Regions from separate parts of the Streptomyces sp. NPDC002309 genome, predicted to be linked through region 2. Evidence: riboswitches for the same ligand, from Rfam matches in the RefSeq annotation. Region 2 holds a riboswitch; each other region holds the start of a gene.

Region 1 (7,481 bases), on a different contig from region 2:
TCGGCGGTCCGCGAGCAGTACGGCGAACCGGTCGGCCCAGCCGACGAACGCCCCGTCGGGGCCGGGGTCGCCGACGCCCTCGGTGAAACTGTCCCCCACCGCCACGTACGACCCGATCACTGATCTGCTGTCATTCTTCGAATCGTCTGCCACGTCGGGACATGATTCCCCTTCGAATGTGACCTACGCGACCGTAGGAAGGGGTTGACGCGCGGTGAGAAAGGCCACGGCCAAAGGATTGGTCAATTGCGGAATAGGCCCCGACGGAAACGGGCGACGCCATGGACACGGTCGACACCGAAGGCCGGCCCCCTGGATCGGGGACCGGCCTTCTGCGGCATGAGCGGCGCGTGCGTCAGCCGATCGGGACGCCCTTGGAGGCCAGGTAGGCGACCGGGTCGACGTCCGAGCCGTAGTCCGGCGTGGTGCGGATCTCGAAGTGCAGGTGCGGACCCGTGGAGTTGCCGGTCGAGCCCGACAGGCCGATCCGCTGGCCCGCGCCCACGGTCTGACCGGCGGAGACGGACAGCGAGGACAGGTGGGCGTACTGGGCGTAGAAGCCGTCGGCGAGCTTGATGACGACCTGGTTGCCGTAGGAACCGGCCCAGCCCGCGGAGACGACCGTGCCCTCGCCGACCGCCTTGAGCGGGGTGCCGCTCGCGGCGGCGAAGTCGACGCCCGTGTGGTAGCCGCTGGCCCACATGCTGCCCGTCACGCGGTAGGCGGTGCCTATGCCGGCACCCTCCACGGGGGCGGAGAACCCGGTGGAGGGGGCGGTGTCCGCGGCCGGGGCGGCGGAAGCCTGGTCCGCGGCGGACTCGGGCGCCTGCGCGGTCTCCGCGGACCGCTCCGAGGACTGAGGCGTCTCCGCGGACGACGACTTCGCCGAGGGGGCAGCGGTGGAGGAGGCCGGCTCGTCGGTGTTCGCCGCGGCCCTCTGGCCTATCGTCAGCTTCAGACCCGGGTGGATGAGCGCCGGGTTCCCGCCGACGGCCTCCCGGTTGTCCTCGTAGAGCCGCTGCCAGCCACCGCTGACGTTCTGCTCGTCGGCGATCTTCGAGAGGTAGTCGCCCGCCCGCACGGAATACGTCCGGGCACCCGACCGGTCGGCGGACTGCTTCACGGCGGGCTGCTTCTCGGTGACGTGCTGCCGAACGGCCGTCTTCTGGGCCGGGATCGACGAGACGGCCTTCTCCGCGGCGGACTGCGCCGTGGTGGCGTGGGCGCCGGCGGCCCCCATCAGCGGGAGGGCCAGCGCGGCACCACCGGTTCCGGCGACGGCTATGGATCGGGTGAAGCGCTGGGTCTTCGGACGGCGGTGCTTACCCTTCGCGGGCATGGCGAGTTCCTCTCCGGCGCCTGCGAGGTGAGCTGTCGGGTGCGGACTGGAGATGTCCGGCCGCGCGGGGACGCGGCTTTACCCCGAGCCTGTTCCGGAGACCGGGACAGGCTGTTCTGCCTGTGGGTCCCCCGCTCCTGCCGTACACGGGTGAGTTGGCGCGGGCACCGGGCGGCGGCAGGATTCGGCGTCCGTCCGGATCGGGTGGAACGTAAGCGACCGAGACGCAACGGGACAAGCGAGAGGTTCCGCCGGAACACCGTTTCGTTGATCCTTTCACCCCAATTCCGGTCACACTCCGTGCATCGGGACGCATGTGAATCCGGTAAACGCCCTTGAAGCCATGTGAATTGCGTGGTCATGACGAACGACGCTCGGTCACGGATATGACACTGCTCACGTGACTCCGCTCCAGGTCTCCCTGTTCCGCGACGAGTTGGAGCGAAGCACGCGATTGGGGCAGAAGGTGCATATGCGTCGATAACCGTCCACTCCCCCGCTTTCATCACTCCCGGGCGACCACCTGTGGACAACTCATGGATGTGAGAACGCGTGTCGTATCGTCAGGGAAGTGCCCGACGGCGAGCAGCGCCGGCGGGGCGATGGGAGGGAGCCCCCGTGACGCAGCAGGTGCCGTCGACCGAGCCCGAGCTGGCCGGAGTGCGCAACTTCCGTGACGTGGGCGGGCTGCCGACGGTGGACGGGCGCAGGGTGCGGCACGGAGTGCTGTTCCGCAGCGGCCACCTCGCGCACGCCACCGCGGAGGACGCCGTGTTCCTGGCCGCCCTGGGGCTGCACACGGTCTTCGACTTCCGTAACGCCGCGGACCAGGAGCTGGAGGGCCCGGACGTGGAGCTGCCGGGCGTGCGCAACGTGAACCTGCCGCTGACGGACCCGGCGGACGGCGCCGAGTTCTGGAAGATGGTCCGGGACGGGGACCTGGAGCAACTGCGCAATGTCCTGGCCGACGGCAAGGCCGCGGACCGGATGATCGCGTCGTATCGCGCGATCGTCACGGAGCGCACCGCCGAGCACTCCCAGGTGCTGCACGCGCTCGCCGAGGACAGTGTCCCCGCGCTGATGCACTGCGCGGCGGGCAAGGACCGCGCCGGCCTGTCGATCGCCGTCACGCTGCTGGCGGTCGGCGTGGAGCGCGAGGCGATCCTCGCCGACTACCTGGAGTCCAACGTCAAGCACCGCCGCTACAAGATGCACCGCGGCGGCGACTCCGGCCCGTCCTGGTCGCCCGAGGTCATGGAGCTGCTGAGCCCCCTCTTCGACGCGCGCGCGGAGTATCTGTCGGCGGCGTTCGAGACCGTCGAGAAGACCTGGGGCGACGTCGACACCTATCTGGCACAGGCGCTCGGCGTCACCCCGGAGACCCGGGAGCGACTGCGCGAGCGCCTGCTCGACTGACCCCTGGGGGCCACTGGCGCCGCGTCGGACGAGGTTCGCCCGCGAGGAGCGGGGCGAACCTTGGCCGACGCGGTACTACTAGGCCCCGACCTCGAACAGCAGGTAGAGGAAGGCGGCGAAGAGGTGCCCCGCCACGATGTAGATCAGCAGACGGAGCCAGATGCCCCGGGGAAGCTTTTGTTCGATGTCGCTCATGGCATGTCTCCTGTGACGGGGCCGAGGCACAGCGCGGCCGTGGGGCTCTGCAGCAAGGTGTGAACGAACAGGAGGTCGACCCCGCCCGGGTCCTGGGCGGCGATGAGGTGCGGGGTCAGGGAGTCGAAGTGGGCACTGTCACCCGGGTCGAGCAGGTGAGCCGCGTCACCCAGGCGCAGCCGCAGCCGCCCCGTGAGGACGTACAGCCACTCCTCACCGGCGTGCACCCGGACGATGTCGCCCTGCGAGCCGTACGGCACGTGCACCCGCAGGGCCTGCATGCCCCGCCCGGAGGCGCCGGCCTGCCAGTACGTCCAGCCGGCCGCAGCCGTGGACTCCATGTCGGCGGCGCGTACGACGGCATCCCGGTCGGGGACCGTCTCAGCCAGCAGCTCCGAGACGGTCGTACTGTAGATACGGGCCAGTGCCAGCAGCATCGGCAGCGAGGGCTGGCGCTGCCCGGTCTCCAGCCGGGAGAGATGGGCGGGTGACAGTCCCGCCGCACGTGCGGCGGCCTCCAGGGTGAGGGAGGCCCGGCGGCGCAGGTCGCGGAGCTGCGGGGCGACGACCGGCAGCACGCCGGTCGCCTCGGCCCCGAGCTCTGATGAGGAGCTCATGGCTCCATTCAGCCCGATTATTGCCTCTAGGGCAAATCTATTGCCTCAGAGGCAAACCGCACCCACCGGGGCGAGTCCGGAGCGTCAGCGGTCGGCCACCGCCTGCTTCACCAGCGTCTTACCGAAGTCCCACATCAGCCCGCCCCCGCTGTGGGCGTCGTCCATCACGTCCGTGAAGGCGTCGACGAACCGGTCCACCTCCCGCTCACCGATGATCAGCGGCGGGATCAGCTTGATCACCTCCAGGTGGTCGCCGGAGACCTGGGTGAGGATCCGGTGCCGCTGGAGCAGCGGGACGACGACCATCTGCGCGAAGAGTCCCTTGCGGGCGGCCTGGAGCATGGCCCAGCGGCTGCGCAGCCTCAGCGACCGGGGCCGCCCGAACTCGATGCCGATCATGAGCCCCCGGCCGCGCACGTCCGCGAGCAGCTCGTACTTGTCGACCAGTGCGGCGAGCCGGGACCTGAGCAGTTCGCCCGTGGCCCGGGCGCCGGCGACGACCTGCTCGCTCTCCATGACCGACAGCACCGCGAGCCCGGCGGCCATGGCCTGCGCGTTGGAGCCGAAGCTGGCCGAGTGGACCAGCACCCGGTCCATCGACGAGTAGACCTTCTTGAAGATCCAGTCCTTGCCGAGCGTGGCGCCCACCGGCACATAGCCGCCGGAGAGCGCCTTCGCCACACAGACCAGGTCGGGCTCGACGCCCTCCTCGTGCTGGTAGGCGTAGAAGTCGCCGGTGCGGCCGAGACCCGTCTGCACCTCGTCGGCGATGAGCAGCGCCTTGTGCCGGTGCAGCAGCTCCTGGGCGGCCCGCAGATAGCCGGGCGGGGCCGCGTGCACGCCCTTGCCCTGGATCGGCTCCACGATCAGCGCGGCGACGTCGCCCTTCTTCACCTCCCGTGCCAGGGCGTCGAGGTCGCCCAGCGGTACGGCGGTGTCCGGCAGCAGCGGGGCGAAGCCGTCCCGGAAGCCCGCCTCGCCGTTCACGGACAGCGAGCCGGTGGTCAGGCCGTGGAAGGCGTGCGCGCAGTACAGGACCCTGGGCCTGCCGGTGACGAACCGGGCGAACTTCAGCGCGGTCTCCACCGCCTCGGTCCCGCTGTTGCCGAAGAACACCCGGTCCAGGTGCGGGCTGTGCGCCAGCAGCCGCTCGGCGAGCAGACCGGGCAGCGGCTGGCAGTCGAACCGGGTGAGGTCGGCGAGCTGCGCGTCGAGCACGTCGTGCAGCGCCTTGCGCACCACGGGGTGGTGGCGGCCCAGGCCCATGACCCCGAAGCCGGCGAGCATGTCCAGGTAGTCGTTGCCCTCCGCGTCCCAGAAGTGGGCGCCCTCCGCGCGCTCGTAGACCTTGTCGAAGCCGATGGTGTGCAGCATGCGCGGCAGCTGGTGGTTGAGGTACCGGGCGTGCAGGTCGTAGCGCTCGGCGCCGCGCTCGGCGAGCAGCGCGCCGAGGTCGAACGCGCCGCCGGGCACGGGCTCCGGCGGGGTCGACGCGGATTCCGCGGTGGTCATGGGTGGTTCTCCTTGGACAGCGTCTCCCCGGCGGCGGTCGCCTTCGAGGACTGCTCCGGCACCGGTACGACGACCCCCGTGGACGGCCCCTCCGTCGCGGGCCGCTGCCCGCCCTCCCCGCGCCGCGCGCCCGGCGGCGCGGTCGCCCGGTGCCGCTCGTCCCGGACGGCGAGGCTCGCGCCGATCCGGCCGGCGATCTCGACCGGTGTGAGGCCGATGTCGGCCAGCACCTCGCCCCGCTTGGCGTGCGCCAGGAACTGCTCCGGGATGCCGAAGCGGCGTACCGGCACGTCCACGTCGGCGTCGCTCAGGGACAGCGCGACTGCGGCGCCGACCCCCGCCGCCCGGCTGTTGTCCTCGACCACGGCGACCAGCCGGTGCCCGGCCGCGAGGCCGGGCAGCGCGGGATCGACCGGCTTGACCCAGCGGGGGTCGACCACCGTGCAGCCGATCCCCCGGGCCGCGAGCAGCTCGGCGGCCTGCAGGCACACCGGCGCCATCACACCGACCGCGACGAGCAGCACCTCGGGCTCTTCGGACCGGTGCAGCACGTCCAGGCCGCCCACCCGGTCGACCGCGGGGACGCAGGGCCCCGCGGACTCCTTCGGGAAGCGCACCAGCGTGGGCGCGTCGTCGACGGCGACCGCCTCGCGCAACTGGGCCCGCAACTGGTCGGCGTCGCGCGGCGCCGCGATCCGCAGTCCGGGCACGACCTGGAGGATCGACATGTCCCACATGCCGTTGTGCGAGGCCCCGTCGACGCCGGTCACCCCGGCCCGGTCCAGGACGAAGGTCACACCGCAGCGGTGCAGCGCCACATCCATCAGGAGCTGGTCGAAGGCGCGGTTGAGGAAGGTGGCGTAGACGGCGACGACCGGGTGCAGCCCGCCGGTGGCGAGGCCGGCTGCGGAGACGGCCGCGTGCTGCTCGGCGATGCCGACGTCCCACACCCGGTCCGGGAACCGCCGGGCGAACTCGCCCAGACCCACCGGGTGCAGCATCGCCGCGGTGATCGCGACGACGTCCTCCCGCTCCTCCCCGATCCGCACGATCTCGTCACCGAACACCGAGGTCCAGGACGGGCCGCCCGCGGGAGTCAGCGGCTCGCAGGTCAGCGGGTCCATCACGCCGACGGTGTGGAAGTGGTCCTCCTCGTGCGCGAGGGCCGGTTCGTAGCCGCGGCCCTTCTCGGTGAGGCAGTGCACGAGCACCGGCCCGTGGAATCGTTTCGCGCGCCGCAGCGCCGACTCCACGGCCTTCACGTCGTGCCCGTCGATCGGCCCGACGTACTTCAGCCCGAGGTCCTCGAACATCCCCTGGGGCGCGAACGCGTCCTTGAAACCCTTCTTGGCGCCGTGCAGCGCCTCGTAGAGGGTGTGCCCGACGATGGGCGTGCCCTGGAGCACGTCCTTGCCCCAGGCCAGCACCTTCTCGTAGGAGTCCGTGGTCCGCAGCGCCGCCAGATGGTTGGCGAGTCCGCCGATGGTCGGGGCGTAGGAGCGCTCGTTGTCGTTGACGACGATGATCAGGGGCCGGTTCTTGGCCGCCGCGATGTTGTTCAGGGCCTCCCAGGCCATTCCGCCGGTCAGGGCGCCGTCGCCGATCACCGCGACGACGTGGCCCTTCTCCCCCTGCACCTGGCGCGCCTTGGCGAGCCCGTCGGCCCAGCCGAGCGCGGTGGAGGCGTGCGAGTTCTCGATGACGTCGTGCTCGGACTCCTCGCGCGAGGGATAGCCGGACAGGCCGCCCTTGCCGCGCAGCTTGGAGAAGTCCTGACGTCCCGTCAACAGCTTGTGCACATAGCTCTGGTGGCCGGTGTCCCACAGGATGCGGTCGGCCGGGGACTCGAAGACCCGGTGGAGCGCGAGGGACAGTTCCACCACGCCCAGGTTGGGCCCCAGATGGCCGCCGGTTCTGGCGACCGCGTGCACCAGGAACTCTCTGATCTCTTCTGCCAGTTCGCCAAGTTGCGCCTCGGACAGCGCCTTCAGGTCGCGTGGTCCCCGGATGCTCTCCAGAATCGTCACTCTCGGGCCCCCTCTCGGTCCGTGCCTTGCGTCAGCTCACAGTCACTGCCGGTTTCCCCCGGCCGGAGGGGACGCCTGTCGCCGCCCCCTCCTGCTCCATCCGTTCGGCCAGCTTCATGGCCTCTTCGATCAGCGTCTCGACGATCTTGGACTCCGGGACGGTCTTGATGACCTCGCCCTTGACGAAGATCTGCCCCTTGCCGTTGCCGGAAGCGACCCCGAGGTCGGCCTCCCGGGCCTCACCGGGACCGTTCACCACACAGCCCATGACGGCGACGCGCAGCGGGACCTCCATGCCTTCGAGCCCCGCCGTGACCTCCTCGGCCAGCTTGTAGACGTCGACCTGGGCGCGCCCGCAGGACGGGCAGGAAACGA
Region 2 (7,481 bases):
GACCGATGCGGCGATTCCGGGTCGGGTGCCGGCGTGCGGGTGCTATGGGGCGCATATATGCAGTCACCGTGGGGGCTTTGCGCAGTCACCGTGGGAGCGTGGGCGGCCCGGTGTCGGGCGGCCCGGAACCTCCTGATTAGGCTCCGGCCCCATAGACGTACTCATCCACCTCTTCGTCGGGCTGCACATCATCGGCATCGCCTCCCTCCTCGGTGGTTTCCTCACCCAGATGAAGGCGATGGGCCAGGGCACCGCGCGATTCGTCCCGGCGATGCTGCACGGCGCGCTGACCATGCTGGTCACCGGCGTGATCCTGGTCGGCCTGAACCAGGCGGACGATCAGCCGGTGAACAACATCAAGATCGGCGTGAAACTGGCGCTGCTGATCGTGATCCTCGGCCTCGTCTATGTGAAGCGGGACGACGAGAAGGTGGACAAGGGCATGTTCGGGCTGGTGGCGCTGCTGACCACGGCGAACGTGTTCATCGCCGTGCTCTGGACCTGACGCGCCGCCCCACGCGCGCGTGCCACGGAAACCGCCGCACGCGCGCGTGCCCTTCGACCGCCTCGCCGATCACCTCTCCGGCCCCCCGCGGCGCCGGTGTCAGGCCGGGCGGACGACGCTGTGGACGGAGGACTCGCCGTCGTAGTAGACGGACTCCTCGCGGACGTACGCGCCGGGCTTCGGGGCGTGGATCATCATCCCGTTGCCGATGTACAGACCGACGTGAGTGACGTCGTCGTAGAAGAAGATCAGGTCGCCCGGACGCGCGGCGGCGAGGGACACCGTCGTGCCGGCGTCGACCTGGTCATAGGTGGTGCGCGGGAGGGTGACGCCGGCGGCCTTCCACGCGGCCTGGGTGAGGCCGGAGCAGTCGTAGGACTCGGGGCCCGTGGCGCCCCAGACGTACGGCTTGCCGATCTGCGCGCGGGCGAACGCGAGCGCCTTCTCCGCCTTGGTGGCGTACCCGGAGTCCGAGGCGGAACCGCCGGAGTCGGACGCCTCGCCCGTGCCGGCCGGCGAACCGCCGCCGGCGGACTCCTGCTCCCGCTCCTCCTGCGCCGCCTCCTGGCGGCGCTGGTCCTCCGCCTGCTGCCGGGCGAGCTCGGCGGCCTGGCGCTCGGCCTCCTCCTGCTTCTTCTTCTCGATCGCCGCGAGGCGGGCCTTCTCCTCCGCGGTCAGGTCCGACAGCAGCTGCCGCGCGTCGGCGAGCTTCTTCTGGACGGTGGCCTTGGCCGACCGCAGGTCGCCCTGCGACTCGCTGAGCGTCTCCAGGCTCTGCGCGGCCTCCTGGCGCTTCTTCATCGTCGCCGACTGATCGGTGAAGTACTCGTCGACCGCGTCCTTCTGGCGGCTGGTCAGACGGCCCATCAGCTGGCTCTGGTCGAAGTAGTCCTGCGGCGAGTCGGCGAGCAGGAAGGTGGCGGTGTCGGGGACGGAGGCCCCGGAACGGTACTGGGCGGCGGCGTACGTCCCCAGCTCCTCACGCGCCTCGTTCAGCTTCTGGGCGCGCTGGGCGACGTCGTCCAGGAGGGTGTCGACGCGCTTGCGCTGTTTCGCGGTCTTCTCCTTGGCCGCGTTGTACTTCTCGGTCGCCGACTCCGCCTGGCGGTAGAGATCGTCGACCTTCTTCTCGACCTCTTCGAGACTCGGCTTGTCGTCGGCCGAGGGCTCGGCGTTCGCGGTCTGTGAGAGCAGGGCCACGGAGGTCAGGGCAGCGGTGGCGAGGGCCGGTGTACGTATGCCTGCCACCCGCGCGCCGGTCGGGCGCGACTTGCGGTGCGACGCCAAAGGAGGCGACTCCTTCCATCTGCCGCCTACCGGGTTAGCTGTCGGGTTCGGGCGGGTGGTTCGGAAGGGTTGCCCTACGGCCCGCTCCCCGGAGGGCGCTGGGCCGATTCACCCCAAGTTCGGTGGGTCCCCGGCTCCGGCTGCCTTGGGCGCATCGGACTCGGCGGAGGCCGCGCGGCCCGGCGACGTTCGCCGGTCTGAGTCGTGCGGCCTGTCCGGCACGGTAGCCAACTCGTGTGGCCCGTGTGAAGGTTGGTGGGTGATATGCCCGATACATTTTCGTGACCTTCGGTCAGGGATCACGCCCCGCGTGAGAGCATGTTCGGACGGTGAGCGACGGCGCGGCGCGGGGGCCGGGCGCGAGTGCGCCGACCCGCTGGGTCACCGGCTGTGATGTCGAGCTCCCACCGCAAGATCGTCGGCCTTCCGGCCCGGGGATGTTCTCGGGGTGGCCGCGGGTTGTCAGTGGGGCGCCCTAGACTCGGAGAGCGATGAGCAGCCTCTTTGACGACAGCTTCCTGGCGGACCTCCAAGCCCCGCGGGGCCATGAGGAGCCCCCGCCGCCGCCCGAGGACGATCACTCTCCGGAGTCCCTTCCGGACGATCTGTTCGGCGGGAAGTTCGACGCGCCCCCGGACCGGGACGCCTACTACCGCGACGGCGCCCCCCGCCCCGCACTGGACGCCGCCGCGCTTCTGGAAGGACTGAACGACAACCAGCGCGCGGCCGTCGTCCACTCCGGCTCCCCGCTGCTCATCGTCGCCGGAGCCGGCTCGGGCAAGACGCGCGTCCTCACCCACCGCATCGCCCACCTCCTCGCCGAGCGCGGAGTGCATCCGGGCCAGATCCTCGCGATCACCTTCACGAACAAGGCCGCGGGCGAGATGAAGGAGCGCGTCGAGACGCTGGTCGGTCCCCGGGCGGGCGCGATGTGGGTGATGACCTTCCACAGCGCCTGCGTGCGCATCCTGCGCCGCGAGTCCAAGAAGCTCGGCTTCACCTCGTCCTTCTCGATCTACGATGCCGCCGACAGCAAGCGCCTGATGTCCCTGGTCTGCCGCGACCTGGACCTCGACCCCAAGCGCTACCCGCCCAAGTCCTTCAGCGCCAAGATCAGCAACCTCAAGAACGAGTTGATCGACGAGGAGGACTTCGCCGCCCAGGCCACCGACGGTTTCGAGAAGACCCTCGCCCAGGCCTACGCGCTGTACCAGTCACGCCTGCGTGAGGCGAACGCCCTCGACTTCGACGACCTGATCATGACGACGGTCAACCTGCTGCGCGCCTTCCCGGACGTCGCCGAGCACTACCGGCGCCGCTTCCGGCATGTCATGGTCGACGAGTACCAGGACACCAACCACGCCCAGTACGCCCTCGTGCGCGAACTCGTCGGAACCGGCGAGCGTGCCCCCGAGGACCTCGACGTACCGCCCGGCCCGGACGACCTGCCGCCCGCCGAGCTGTGCGTGGTGGGCGACGCCGACCAGTCGATCTACGCCTTCCGCGGCGCGACCATCCGCAACATCCTCCAGTTCGAGGAGGACTACCCGGACGCGACGACGATCCTGCTGGAGCAGAACTACCGCTCCACCCAGACGATCCTCACCGCCGCCAACGCCGTCATCGAGCGCAACGAGTCCCGCCGCCCCAAGAACCTGTGGACCAACGCGGGCACGGGCGCGCGCATCACCGGCTACGTCGCCGACACCGAGCACGACGAGGCGCAGTTCGTCGCCGACGAGATAGACCGTCTCACGGACGCCGGCGACGCGAAGGCGGGCGATGTCGCGGTCTTCTACCGGACGAACGCCCAGTCCCGTGTGTTCGAGGAGATCTTCATCCGCGTCGGCCTGCCCTACAAGGTCGTCGGCGGCGTCCGCTTCTACGAGCGCAAGGAGGTCAGGGATGTCCTGGCCTACCTGCGGGTGCTGTCCAACCCGGAGGACTCGGTCCCGCTGCGCCGCATCCTCAACGTCCCCAAGCGCGGCATCGGCGACCGTGCGGAGGCCATGATCGACGCGCTCTCCCAGCGCGAGAAGATCAGCTTCCCGCAGGCGCTCAAGCGCGTCGACGAGGCGTACGGCATGGCAGCCCGCTCCACGAACGCCGTCAAGCGGTTCAACACGCTGATGGAGGACCTCCGCACGATCGTCGACTCCGGCGCCGGCCCGGCCACGATCCTGGAAGCCGTGTTCGAACGCACGGGCTACCTCGCCGAGTTGCAGGCATCCACCGACCCGCAGGACGAGACCCGCATCGAGAACCTCCAGGAACTCGCCGCCGTCGCCCTGGAGTTCGAGCAGGAGCGCGCGGAGGGCGAGGCGGGGACGCTGTCCGACTTCCTGGAGCAGGTCGCGCTGGTCGCCGACTCCGACCAGATCCCCGACGAGGAGGACGGCGACGGTGTCATCACGCTGATGACTCTGCACACCGCCAAGGGCCTGGAGTTCCCGGTGGTCTTCCTCACCGGCATGGAGGACGGCGTCTTCCCGCACATGCGCGCCCTCGGCCAGACCAAGGAACTGGAGGAGGAGCGGCGGCTCGCGTACGTCGGCATCACCCGCGCGCGGGAGCGGCTGTACCTCACGCGGTCGGTGATGCGCAGCGCCTGGGGCCAGCCGCAGTACAACCCGCCGTCCCGCTTCCTGGAGGAGATCCCCGGGGCACACCTGGACTGGAAGCGCACCGGTGCCAAGGCGGCCCCCGCGGGTCCGGTCTCGGGCGTGGCGGCCTCCCTGTCCTCGTCCCGCTCACGCTCCTCGGCGTCGGGCGCATCGGGATTCGCCACCCGGCGGACGGCCGAACAGCCCGTGGTCGCGTTGGCTGTGGGTGACCGGGTCACGCACGACCAGTTCGGGCTCGGCACCGTCGTCGCGGTGAAGGGAACGGGCGCGAACGCCGAGGCGACGATCGACTTCGGTGACACCAAGCCGAAGCGGCTGCTGCTGCGGTACGCGCCGGTGGAGAAGCTGTAGCCGTACGCGCAGGGCCGGGCCCGGGGGTTCCGTCATGGAGCCCTCGCCCGTCCGTGCGGGTGCGTTGAGGGGTGGGTCCGTCCGGGAGGGTTCCGTCATGGAACATGGCCCGTCTGTGCAGGGCACGTCACGAGGGTCGGTTCTTCCGTGCGGGCGCGTCACGAGGAGCGGGACCGGTCCGGGAGGGGCGCTCTACGAGGCGTGAGTCCGCCGGAGAGAGGGCGCTTTACAGGCGTGGGTCCGTCGGAGAGAGGGCGCTTTACAGGCGTGGGTCCGTCGGGGAGAGGGCGCTTTACGAGGGGTCGATCCCGTGGCTGCGCAGCCAGGACAGCGGGTCGATCGACGCGCCGCCCCCGGGTCGTACCTCGAAGTGCAGGTGCGGACCGGTCGAGTTGCCGGAGTTGCCGGAGTAGGCGATCGCGTCGCCTGCCTTGACGGTCGTACCGGAGGCGACCTGGTAGCTGGAGAGGTGGCAGTACCACGTCTCCGTGCCGTCCATCGCCGTCACGATCATCATGTTGCCGTACGCGCTGTTGTACTCCGTGCGGACCGTGCCGTCCGTCGCGGCCATCACCGTCGTGCCGTACGCGACGGGGAAGTCGATACCGGTGTGCACGGACATCCAGTTGATGCCGGACTGGCCGTAGTAGGCGCTGAGTCCGTGCTGCGCGACCGGCAGTGCGAACTTCGGGCGCAGCCGCTCCTTGCGGGCCGCCTCCTCCGCGGCGCGCTTCTTCTCGGCGGCCTGCTCCGCCTTGAGGTCGATGCGCTCCTGGGTGCGGCTGACGCGGTCGCCGAAGTCGTCCGCCTCCGCGGTGAGGCTGGTGAGCTGGGTGTCCAGCTGGTTGTTGGCGGCGGATGGTTTCACCGCCTTCGCGTCCGCGGCCGTCGTCGTGGTGGCGTCCTGCTCGTCCCCGGTGAAGGTGCCGACCGAGGCGGCGGCGATACCCGCCACGCCCATCACGCACGCCGACGGGACGGCCACGGTCAGAAGCGCGGACCGCTTGGCCGGTGAACGCCGACGGGAGCGGCTCCCACCGCGGCCGGCCGCACGGCCGACCGTGACGGGGGTGACCTCCTCCTGGTCGTCGAGGAGAGGGGTCGCGGACGTCCCGCCGGTGCCGTCCGGGTTGCCGTTTCCGGCGTCACCGAGGTCGACCTGATCGAACGTCGCGGTCGCCAGCTGGTCGAAGGGCACGTCCTGCTGGTCGAAGTCGTTGCTCTGCTGCGTGAACTCGCCGGTGTGCGGGTCGAATTCGCCGACGTGCTGGTCGAGCGGCACGGCCTGGTGGTCGAACGAGTCGACCTGGTGGTCGAGCGGGGCGGCCTGCTGGGGGAACGACTCGGCCTGGTGGTGGAGGGCCTCGCTGTGCTGCTCGTAGCCCTCGGTGGTCTGGCCGGTGCCGGCGATGCAGCTGTCGGAGTTCCACTGCGTGGCGTCGTAGGCACCCGTGTCGAAGGCCTGCGTGCCCCATTCCCATTGCTGGGTCGGGTCGGGGAGGCCGCCCTGCTCGGGCTGGAGCCACGCGCTCGCGCCCCACTGCCCGCCCGTCTCGACCGAACCGGCCTGCGGCGGAATGAGGGGGAGTTGCTGGTGGTCGCCGCCGGTCCAGGCGGTCGCGTCGTAGGCGCCGGTGTCGTAGGCGGCCTGGTGCTGAGCCGCGTACGGGTCGTAGGCGCCTGCGTGAGTGCCGCCGGTGGCCCACTGGGTGGCGTCGTACGCGCCGGTGCCGTGACCGTTGCCCGCGAGGTCGCCGAAGAGAGGGTCGACCTCGAAGGTCGTGGTGGCGGTCGGAGCGTTCGGAGTGGGGACGCAGCCGATGTCCAACCCGTCGGAGGGATAAGCGGCATATGTGGTGAAGTCGCCGTACTGGGCCTCCGGGGTGCCGTACGACGCGTAGTGCGCCGCGGTGGCCTCGGAAGCCGGGGCCGGGGTGGTCATGGACCCCGACGGGTGACGGTCGTTCACCAACTTCTCTTTCGCCTCGACGACAGGGGCTGGCAGAGCAGTGCGGTGACTGTACCCGGCAGTACGCGGGCGCGACAATCTTCGGCAGGTTTCGCGTACGCAGGAAACGGGCATTCGGCCGTGTTTCGGGGGACTGCGGGCGCGACCTTGGGGCTGTGTTCGAAGGTTGTTCGATCCCGACGGCGGTGTTGAGGCGCTGAGTTGGCCGTGTTTCCGCGTGACGGACAGGTGTCCCGGAGGTGTCCGGACGGGTCCGGACGGGGCCGTCAGGTGGCGTGCCGGGTAATTGGAGGAACCGGCGAGGGGCCTGAGGGGCCTGAGGGGTGTGAAGGGTGACGGTGGGGGACGGCGGCCGGGGCTGACCGCGGGGCTGGCGGCTGGGATGGCGGCCGGGGGGAACTGCAGGGGGCGGCAGATGAGGGCAGATGGGGGCGGCAGACGGGGGGCGACAACTGGAGGGCTGCGGGGGGGGGGGGCGACGGCCGGGATGAGTCAGGCCACCGTGAGCCCGTCGTCGTGGGAGTCGGGCCGGACGTCCTCCGTGGTGCCGTGGTATATGCCGTCGAGGGCCTGGCGTATCCCGGACGCGACGGCGGGGTGCACGGGGAGTGCGAGATGGCCGATGCCGGTGACCCGGACGTTCTGCGCGAGCAGGTCGGGGTGGTCCAGGCAGGCCGCCTCCAGCGGGTCCATCAGGTGGTCGAGATCGCTCCAGAAGCTCACGAACCGGGTGCGGCAGCCGGGC
Region 3 (7,481 bases), on a different contig from region 2:
ACCAGGCACTGCCACACCCACAGCCCGACGACGGGCTCCCGTTCGGGCCAGGCGGCGCGCACCAGCGCGCGGGGGACCGGCACGGCGGCCGCGAGGGCGACGACGCTCAGCAGGAGCAGGCAGACGGTCATGCCACGGGCTCCGGATCCTGGTCGGGAGGGGGGCGGCTTCGGGGCGGTGGTGGGGGGTGATGCGGTGTGGCTTCGGGGTGGGTCGGTGTGTGCCCCGTGAGGCGGTGCGGGGCGGGCGGCTCGCGCACCGTGAGCGTCACAGGCCCGCGTCGCGCGTCGCGCCCGCCCGCCGCCAGTATGCCGGTGACGGGCGGTCGTGGTCAGCGCCGAAGACGTTCCTTCGCCGTCGACCGTCGCGCGATTCTCACCCCGCCACGACGCGGCCCGTGACCTCGCCGAGCCCGACGCGCACGCCGCCCGGACCCGGAGCCCAGGCCGTCATCGTCACGACGTCGCCGTCCTCCAGGAACGTCCGCTTGCCGACGGGCAGTTCGAGGGTGTCACGGCCGTTCCAGGTCAGCTCCAGGAGCGAACCGCGCTGGCCCTCCTCCGGACCGCTGACCGTGCCCGAGCCGTACAGGTCGCCGGTGCGCAGGGAGGCGCCGTTGACGGTCATGTGGGCGAGCTGCTGGGCGGCCGTCCAGTACATGGTGGAGAAGGGCGGCTCCGCGATCACGTGGCCGTTGAGGGCGACGGAGATGCGGAGGTCGTAGCCGCCGGGCTCCTCCTCGGCGTCGTCCAGGTAGGGCAGCAGGGGGTGCGTCCGCCCGGGTGGAGCGACCCGTGCCTCGTCCAGCGCGTCCAGCGGGGTGATCCACGCCGACACCGAGGTGGCGAAGGACTTGCCGAGGAACGGGCCGAGAGGGACGTACTCCCAGGCCTGGATGTCGCGGGCGGACCAGTCGTTGAGGAGGCACAGGCCGAAGACGTGGTCGCGGAAGCCGGACAGCGGCACGTGTGTGCCCATCGCCGAGGGGACGCCGACCACGAAGCCGACCTCGGCCTCGATGTCGAGGCGCACGGAAGCGCCGAAGACAGGCTCGGCGTCGGCCGGGGCCTTGCGCTGGCCGGAGGGACGGACGACGTCGGTGCCGGAGACGACGACCGTGCCGGAGCGGCCGTGGTAACCGATGGGCAGATGTTTCCAGTTGGGGGTGAGGGAGTCCGCCGCGTCGGGACGGAAGATCTGGCCGACGTTTCGCGCGTGGTTCTCGGAGGCGTAGAAGTCGACATAGTCCGCGACCTCGAAGGGGAGGTGCAGGGTCACCGAGGACAGCGGGTGCATCAGGGGTGCGAGCGACTCGCGGTGGGACGGCACGGTGACCCAGGCGGTCAGCGCGCGCCGGACGTCCGACCAGGCCGTGGGGCCTGCCGCGAGCAGCGGGTTGAGGGTCGGCCGGGCCAGCAGCTCGGCGTACGGGGAGCCGAGCGCCAGTGCTGCCGCGCCGGCGTCGAGGACGTGGTCGCCGAGGCGGACACCCACCGTGCGTTCGGCGGACCCGGCGGGCGAGAACACGCCGTACGGAAGGTTGTGCGGTCCGAAGGGGTCGCCCTCGGGGACATCGAAGGGGGGCATGGGGTGCTGCCTCACTTTCGTACGCGCGGTCCATGCGGTCGTGGATCACGTTACGGCTGCGGCACCACCGTTGGGCAGTGTCCGACAGGCGTAGAAGATTCCGAATGTCCAGAAATGCATACCACCCCGGGGTTCCGGAAACCTGTCCGGCGACACGGGACAGCACCATGCCGGCACATGACGAACCTGGCGAACGTCGTCCTGCCTGCCCCTCAAGGGCTTCGGGACCCTCTTCCGGGCCGTCGGGGAGCCAACACCACGATCAAGGAGCCGGCAGGCGCCACGGGAGAGTGAAAAGCGGACAGTGGGACGGTAGTTGGGAATGAACAGCGGGGGTGCGGTGTCCGTATTCTCTGATCATGGCCGCACCCATCGCATATGCCGCGCACACCGAGTACGCGCGCACCGACTACGCCCTCATCGCCACTGACCTGGACGGAACGCTGCTTCGCGGCGACGACACGGTCTCCGACCGCTCTCTCGCCGCGCTCGCGCGGGTCTCGGCGGCCGGGGCCCGGCATCTGGTGGTGACCGGCCGGCCGGCGCCGCGCGTACGGCCGCTGCTGGACGTCCTGGGCGGCGGCGGGCTCGCGGTGTGCGGGCAGGGCGCGCAGTTGTACGACGCCGACGCGGACATTCTGCTGTGGTCCGTCACGCTGGACCGGGAGCTGGCCGAGACCGCGCTCGGCAAGATCGAGGCCGAGGTCGGCCAGGTGTACGCGGCCGTCGACCAGGACGGTGTCGACGGGCTCACCCTCATCGAGCCGGGCTATCTGATGCCGCACCCCACACTGCCCGCGGTGCGGATCGATCGCCGCGACGACCTGTGGTGCGAGCCGATCAGCAAGGTGCTGCTGCGCCATCCGACCCTGTCCGACGACGAGTTGGCGGCGGTGGCGCGGGCGGTGGTCGACTCGCTCGCGACCGTCACCATGTCGGGGCCGGGGACGGTCGAGCTCCAGCCGTGCGGCGTCACCAAGGCCACGGGGCTGGCGCTGGCGGCCCGGCATCTGGGCCTCGGCCCGGAGGGGACCATCGCTTTCGGGGACATGCCGAACGACATCCCCATGTTCGACTGGGCCGCGTACGGAGTCGCCATGGCCAACGCCCACCCGGAGCTCAAGGCGGTGGCCGACGAGGTCACGCTCTCGAACGAGGACGACGGCATCGCCGTCGTCCTCGAACGGTTGCTGGCCGAGGCTCAGTACGGGCCGAAGACGTTGTCGATGGAGCCGTAGCGGTCGGCCGCGTAGTTGCAGGCGGCGGTGATGTTGGCGACCGGGTCGTACGGGTCGTACGCCGTGCCGGTCACGTGGTAGGCCTTGAAGGTGGGGTCGATGACCTGGAGCAGGCCCTTGGACGGGGTGCCCTTGGCGGCGTTCGAGTCCCAGTTGTTGATGGCGTTCGGGTTGCCGGAGGACTCCCGGATGATGTTGCGGTGGATGCCGTTGTAGGACCCGGGGATCCCGTTCTGCGCCATGATGTCGAGCGACTGGCGGATCCAGCCGTCGAGGTTGTTCGAGTAGTACTTGACGGACGTGGGCATGGCCGCGGGCGTCGCCGCGGAAGCGGTGGTCGCGCCGATGAGCGGCAGGGCGAGGACGGCGGCGCCGGTACCGGCGACGGCGAGCTTGCGGACGATGCGGGCAGTACGAGTACGACTGATCTGACCGTTTGCAGTCATGGGGACTGTCCTCTCCGGCGCCTGCGAGGTGAGCTGTCGGGTTCGGGCGGGGAGGGCCCGGCCGCTCTCTTGCGAGTGCGACTTCACCCCGAGCCGTTCCGGTGTGCCGTGGAGTGCGGCATCCGGTCCGGCGGCCTACCTGGGTCCCCCGCTCCTGCCGTGCGGTGAGTGAGTCCGTCATGGGTGGCGCGGGCGGCGGCAGGATTCGGCGTTCCGCCCGACTGGCCCGGAACGTATGCGAGAGCACATGTCCGAAACAAGTGGTCGTTTCTGGCATTGCGGCATTTGATCTTCCTCCTGACCTTTTGTCACCCTTGATCCTTTGCGGTCGAAAAGCGTCAACTCGGCCATGTGCAACGGTGGATCGCGCCGTTGATGCGAGGGGCTCGTGAAGGGGGGCGAGTGAGCCAACTCACGCGCCTGCAGAAAGAGTGGCAAATCGGGCAATAGGCCCAAGTGCTAGTCAATCGACGGCTCGTGGGGCGTGTGTCCCTCGGGTGTGAGAGGTGGCCGCTTCGAGGCCAAGTGCAAAGTGTCGTATTCGGTAATTCCAGGTAAAAACTCCCCCTGGTGCGCGGGGTCCTGGACCCCGGGCGGGCGCGGGCTCGCCCGGGAGGGGTGAGTGACGCCCGTCACGAAGGGCGAGGGGTGGGTGGGCTCGCACCCTTCGTGGCGCGCCGCGGCGCATGTCCCGCTGGGCGGTGAGGACGTGGCGCGGAACGGCCGGGCGGCGGACGTGAGCCGGCGTGGTCGCCGCCTGTGCGCGTATCTCCAGCGTGAGGACGGAACCTCCCCCGTGGTGCGCGTCGTTGTCGTAACGATCGTCCGCGCATCCTCGGCGGGCCCGGTCGCCGCGTCCCCGTTCGCAGGCGGGCCTCGCCGCCGCCCGCCGCCTCGACGCCGGGGTGCGGTCGGGTCGGTCAGGCGGTTCGGGGGGTGCCCCGGGAGCGCCGGTGGGGCTCGTCGGTGATCGGGCGCCGTACGCGCGCGTACGACAGGGTTCCGTCGGGCAGCGGGATACGGAGGTCCTCGTGGGCCGTCTCGTGGAGGAGGGGTTGCGGATGTGCAGGAGCGTGACCTCGGCGACGGCTTCGGTGGGCGGTGTCCGTTGTGAGGCGCGGCCCGGGCGCGGCTGTGAGGCGCGGCCCGGGCGCGGCGGCCGACGCTGCCGGGTCGGCGAGGGCCATGAGCCCCGCGTCGGCGATCAGTGCTGTGGCGGCCGAGGGATCGGCGCGGCGCATCGGCCGCGGCGTGGGTGCGACCTCCGTGGTGTCCGTGCGTCCGGCCAGGTGACGGCCGACGGTGGCGTGCCGGGCCGGGCCGGAGGTCGTCACGGGCGGGTTCTGCCCGAGCGGGCCCCGGGGCCGGCCGGGGAGGGCGCGGTCGTCGCCGGAAGGCGGCATGCTCCCGGGGCCGGGTCCGAGTCCACATCCGGTGCCGGCGGCGGGGCGGGGCAGGGGTCGGCTGCTCCGACCGAGTCGATAAATACCCACTCATATCAACTGATTAGAAAAATACCCGCCGTGATCCAATACCGCCTGAGACGTAGCGGTGGGCGGCCTCGGTGATCGAAACGTGACCGGATACGCTGACTTGAGTGAAGGCAGCGACCTATCGACATTCCGCGTAATCGCCAGTAGACACCAGCAGACAGGAGACCCCTCGTGACCGTCGTCGGGCCGTTCGGGCTGAGCGTGCGGGACCAGGCTCTGGAAGCCGATGTCCAGGCCGGATTGGCGGCTGTCGAGGAAGGGCTGCTCGAAGCCACCAAGAGCGAGGTCCCGTTCATCACGGGGGCCGCGCAGCATCTGGTGAGGGCGGGCGGGAAGCGGTTCCGGCCCCTGCTGGTGATGCTGGCGGCCCGGTTCGGTGACCCGTACGCACCCGGCATCGTGCCTTCCGCCGTCGTCGTGGAGCTCACGCATCTGGCGACGCTGTACCACGACGACGTGATGGACGAGGCCGCCGTGCGGCGCGGCGTGCCGAGCGCGAACGTCCGTTGGGGCAACTCCGTCGCCGTCCTCACCGGTGACTTTCTGTTCGCCCGTGCCTCGCACATCCTGGCCGACCTCGGGCCCGAGGCCGTACGGGTGCAGGCCGAGGCGTTCGAACGGCTGGTGACCGGCCAGATCCTGGAGACCGCGGGCCCGTCGGACGGGCGGGATCCGGTCGAGCACTACCTCGACGTGCTCGCCGGCAAGACGGGATCGCTGGTGGCGGTGTCGTGCCGGTTCGGCGCACTGATGTCCGGGGCCGACGAGTCGGTGGTGGACGTGCTCACCCAGTACGGGGAGCGCCTCGGCGTCGCCTTCCAGCTCGCGGACGACGTGCTGGACATCGCCTCCGACTCGCACGAGTCGGGCAAGACGCCGGGCACCGACCTCCGGGAGGGCATCCCCACGATGCCCGTGCTGCGTCTGCGCGAGCGTGCCGCCCGGCTGGGGCTGGCCGAGGACGTCGCGCTGTGCGAGTTGCTCGCGTCCGACCTCAGCGACGACACGCGGCACGCGGAGGCACTGGCCGCGCTGCGGGCACACCCGGCGCTGGAGCAGGCGCGGCGCGACACCGTGCGGTTCGCCGAGGAGGCGCGGGCGGCACTCGCCCCGCTGCCCGAGTGCGACGCGAAGGCGGCGCTCACGGAACTGTGCGAGGCCGTGGTGCACCGGGCCGGATAGCGGCCCGACCGGTTCCGCCCCACACCGCCACGCCACGCCCCACGCCCTGCCCCGTCTCGCCGCGGGGCGGCTGCTGCGGACGGGCCGGGCTGATCGGCCGGTCGGTCGGGCGGTCGATACTCGGCCAGTCGCTGCTCGGCGGGTCGCCCTTCGGCTGATCCGCCGTCCGGCCTTCGTGCGTCCGGTTGTCCGCTCGACCGCTTGTCGAGGGCCCGGTTCTCCGGCCCTCGTGCCCCCGTACGACGTGTGACCCCCCGTCGCACCCCTACGGGTCGGGGGAGATGTCGTCGTCTCGTGTCATACCCCAGCAGTACGCGGAGTTGGCTCCCGGGTCTGACGCATCTTGCCGCCCTATTTGGTCAGATGGAGAACACGGAACACACCACTCCTCACCGATCCGGGTGAGAATGGCGGCTCGGGGTGGGACCCCTGCGAGGACGCGACGAGGCAGCCGCCGCCGACGACGGAGGTAAGGCACACATGGCACCGTACGAATCCGACGACACCACGGCCGTGGCCGACGCGGACGAACTGCGCGCGGCCCGGCGGCGCAAGGCCGCCCGGTACGTCGTCCCGGCGGCGGTCCTGGGATTGGCGGCGGGCACCATCGGGCTCGTCCCCGCACTGGCCGACTCCGGCAGCCCCGACCTGCCGAAGATCACCGCGGAAGAACTCATAGAGAAGATCGCGGCGTCGGACGTGCAGCAGCTGTCCGGCACGGTGAAGATCAGCACCGATCTGGGACTGCCCGACCTGGGCGGCCTGGAGGGTGACCTGATGTCCGGCGCGACCCCGTCCGGCGGCGAGGGCTCCTCCGCCGACCCGTCGGCGAAGCTGACCGAGCTGGCCACCGGCACGCACACCCTGCGCGTCGCCGCCGACGGTCCCGACAGGCAGAAGCTGTCGCTGCTGGAGAACGCCGCCGAGTACAGCCTGATCCACAACGGCAAGGACGTCTGGGGCTACGACAGCGCGTCCAACGAGGTCTTCCACGGCACCGCGGACGAGGGCGCCGAGCAGCGGACGGAAGAGACCCCGGCCACGCCCAAGGGGCTGACGGAGGAGGCGCTGAAGGCGGTCGACGACACCACGTCCGTGACCGTCGACGGCACCGCCCAGGTGGCCGGCCGTGACGCCTACAAACTGCGCATCGAGCCGAAGCAGTCCGGTTCCACGGTCGGCGCGATCAGCGTGGCGGTGGACGCGAAAACCGGGATGCCGCTGAAGTTCACGCTGACCCCGGCGAGCGGCGGCGCCGCAGTGGTGGACGCGGGCTTCACACAGGTCAGCTTCGCCAAGCCCGCCGCGTCGACCTTCGACTTCAGCCCGCCCAAGGGCGCGAAGGTGACCGAGGAGGGCAGCGTGGAGGCGCCCGAGCACTCCGCGCAGCGGCCCGAGGAGGAGGAGCTCGCCAAGGGCCTCGAGGGGCTGAACGTCATCGGCGAGGGCTGGACCTCCGTCGCCGTCCTCGACTCCGGGGCCGAGGGCGCTGCCTCCGGCGCGGGGCCCGGTGACATGGGTGAGCTGGGTGCCGC

What was found. Region 2 has a riboswitch for cyclic di-AMP ahead of ACWCPM_RS12845 (NlpC/P60 family protein). Riboswitches for the same ligand answer to the same signal wherever they lie in the genome.
Region 1: linked by a shared signal. The riboswitch ahead of ACWCPM_RS24395 (M23 family metallopeptidase) and the one ahead of ACWCPM_RS12845 (NlpC/P60 family protein) in region 2 are both predicted to bind cyclic di-AMP.
Region 3: linked by a shared signal. The riboswitch ahead of ACWCPM_RS19470 (transglycosylase SLT domain-containing protein) and the one ahead of ACWCPM_RS12845 (NlpC/P60 family protein) in region 2 are both predicted to bind cyclic di-AMP.

Annotation. Positions count from the first base shown of each region.
Region 1 covers NZ_JBSFCI010000030.1:95,866-103,346, forward strand. The annotation lists gene ACWCPM_RS24390 (SGNH/GDSL hydrolase family protein) at 1-120, opposite strand, end outside; gene ACWCPM_RS24395 (M23 family metallopeptidase) at 356-1,339, opposite strand; cyclic di-AMP (ydaO/yuaA leader) riboswitch at 1,344-1,510, opposite strand; gene ACWCPM_RS24400 (tyrosine-protein phosphatase) at 1,958-2,755, shown strand; gene ACWCPM_RS24405 (DUF6126 family protein) at 2,834-2,950, opposite strand; gene ACWCPM_RS24410 (helix-turn-helix domain-containing protein) at 2,947-3,567, opposite strand; gene ACWCPM_RS24415 (aspartate aminotransferase family protein) at 3,652-5,079, opposite strand; gene dxs (1-deoxy-D-xylulose-5-phosphate synthase) at 5,076-7,106, opposite strand; partial or broken gene ACWCPM_RS24425 (flavodoxin-dependent (E)-4-hydroxy-3-methylbut-2-enyl-diphosphate synthase) at 7,138-7,481, opposite strand, start outside.
Region 2 covers NZ_JBSFCI010000012.1:60,404-67,884, forward strand. The annotation lists gene ACWCPM_RS12840 (hypothetical protein) at 152-505, shown strand; gene ACWCPM_RS12845 (NlpC/P60 family protein) at 605-1,792, opposite strand; cyclic di-AMP (ydaO/yuaA leader) riboswitch at 1,801-1,954, opposite strand; gene pcrA (DNA helicase PcrA) at 2,284-4,767, shown strand; gene ACWCPM_RS12855 (M23 family metallopeptidase) at 5,060-6,736, opposite strand; gene ACWCPM_RS12860 (esterase/lipase family protein) at 7,229-7,481, opposite strand, start outside.
Region 3 covers NZ_JBSFCI010000022.1:14,261-21,741, reverse strand. The annotation lists gene ACWCPM_RS19485 (M56 family metallopeptidase) at 1-131, opposite strand, end outside; gene fahA (fumarylacetoacetase) at 376-1,587, opposite strand; gene ACWCPM_RS19475 (HAD family hydrolase) at 1,947-2,825, shown strand; gene ACWCPM_RS19470 (transglycosylase SLT domain-containing protein) at 2,789-3,271, opposite strand; cyclic di-AMP (ydaO/yuaA leader) riboswitch at 3,275-3,452, opposite strand; gene ACWCPM_RS19465 (hypothetical protein) at 4,192-4,605, opposite strand; gene ACWCPM_RS19460 (polyprenyl synthetase family protein) at 4,936-5,946, shown strand; gene ACWCPM_RS19455 (LolA family protein) at 6,427-7,481, shown strand, end outside.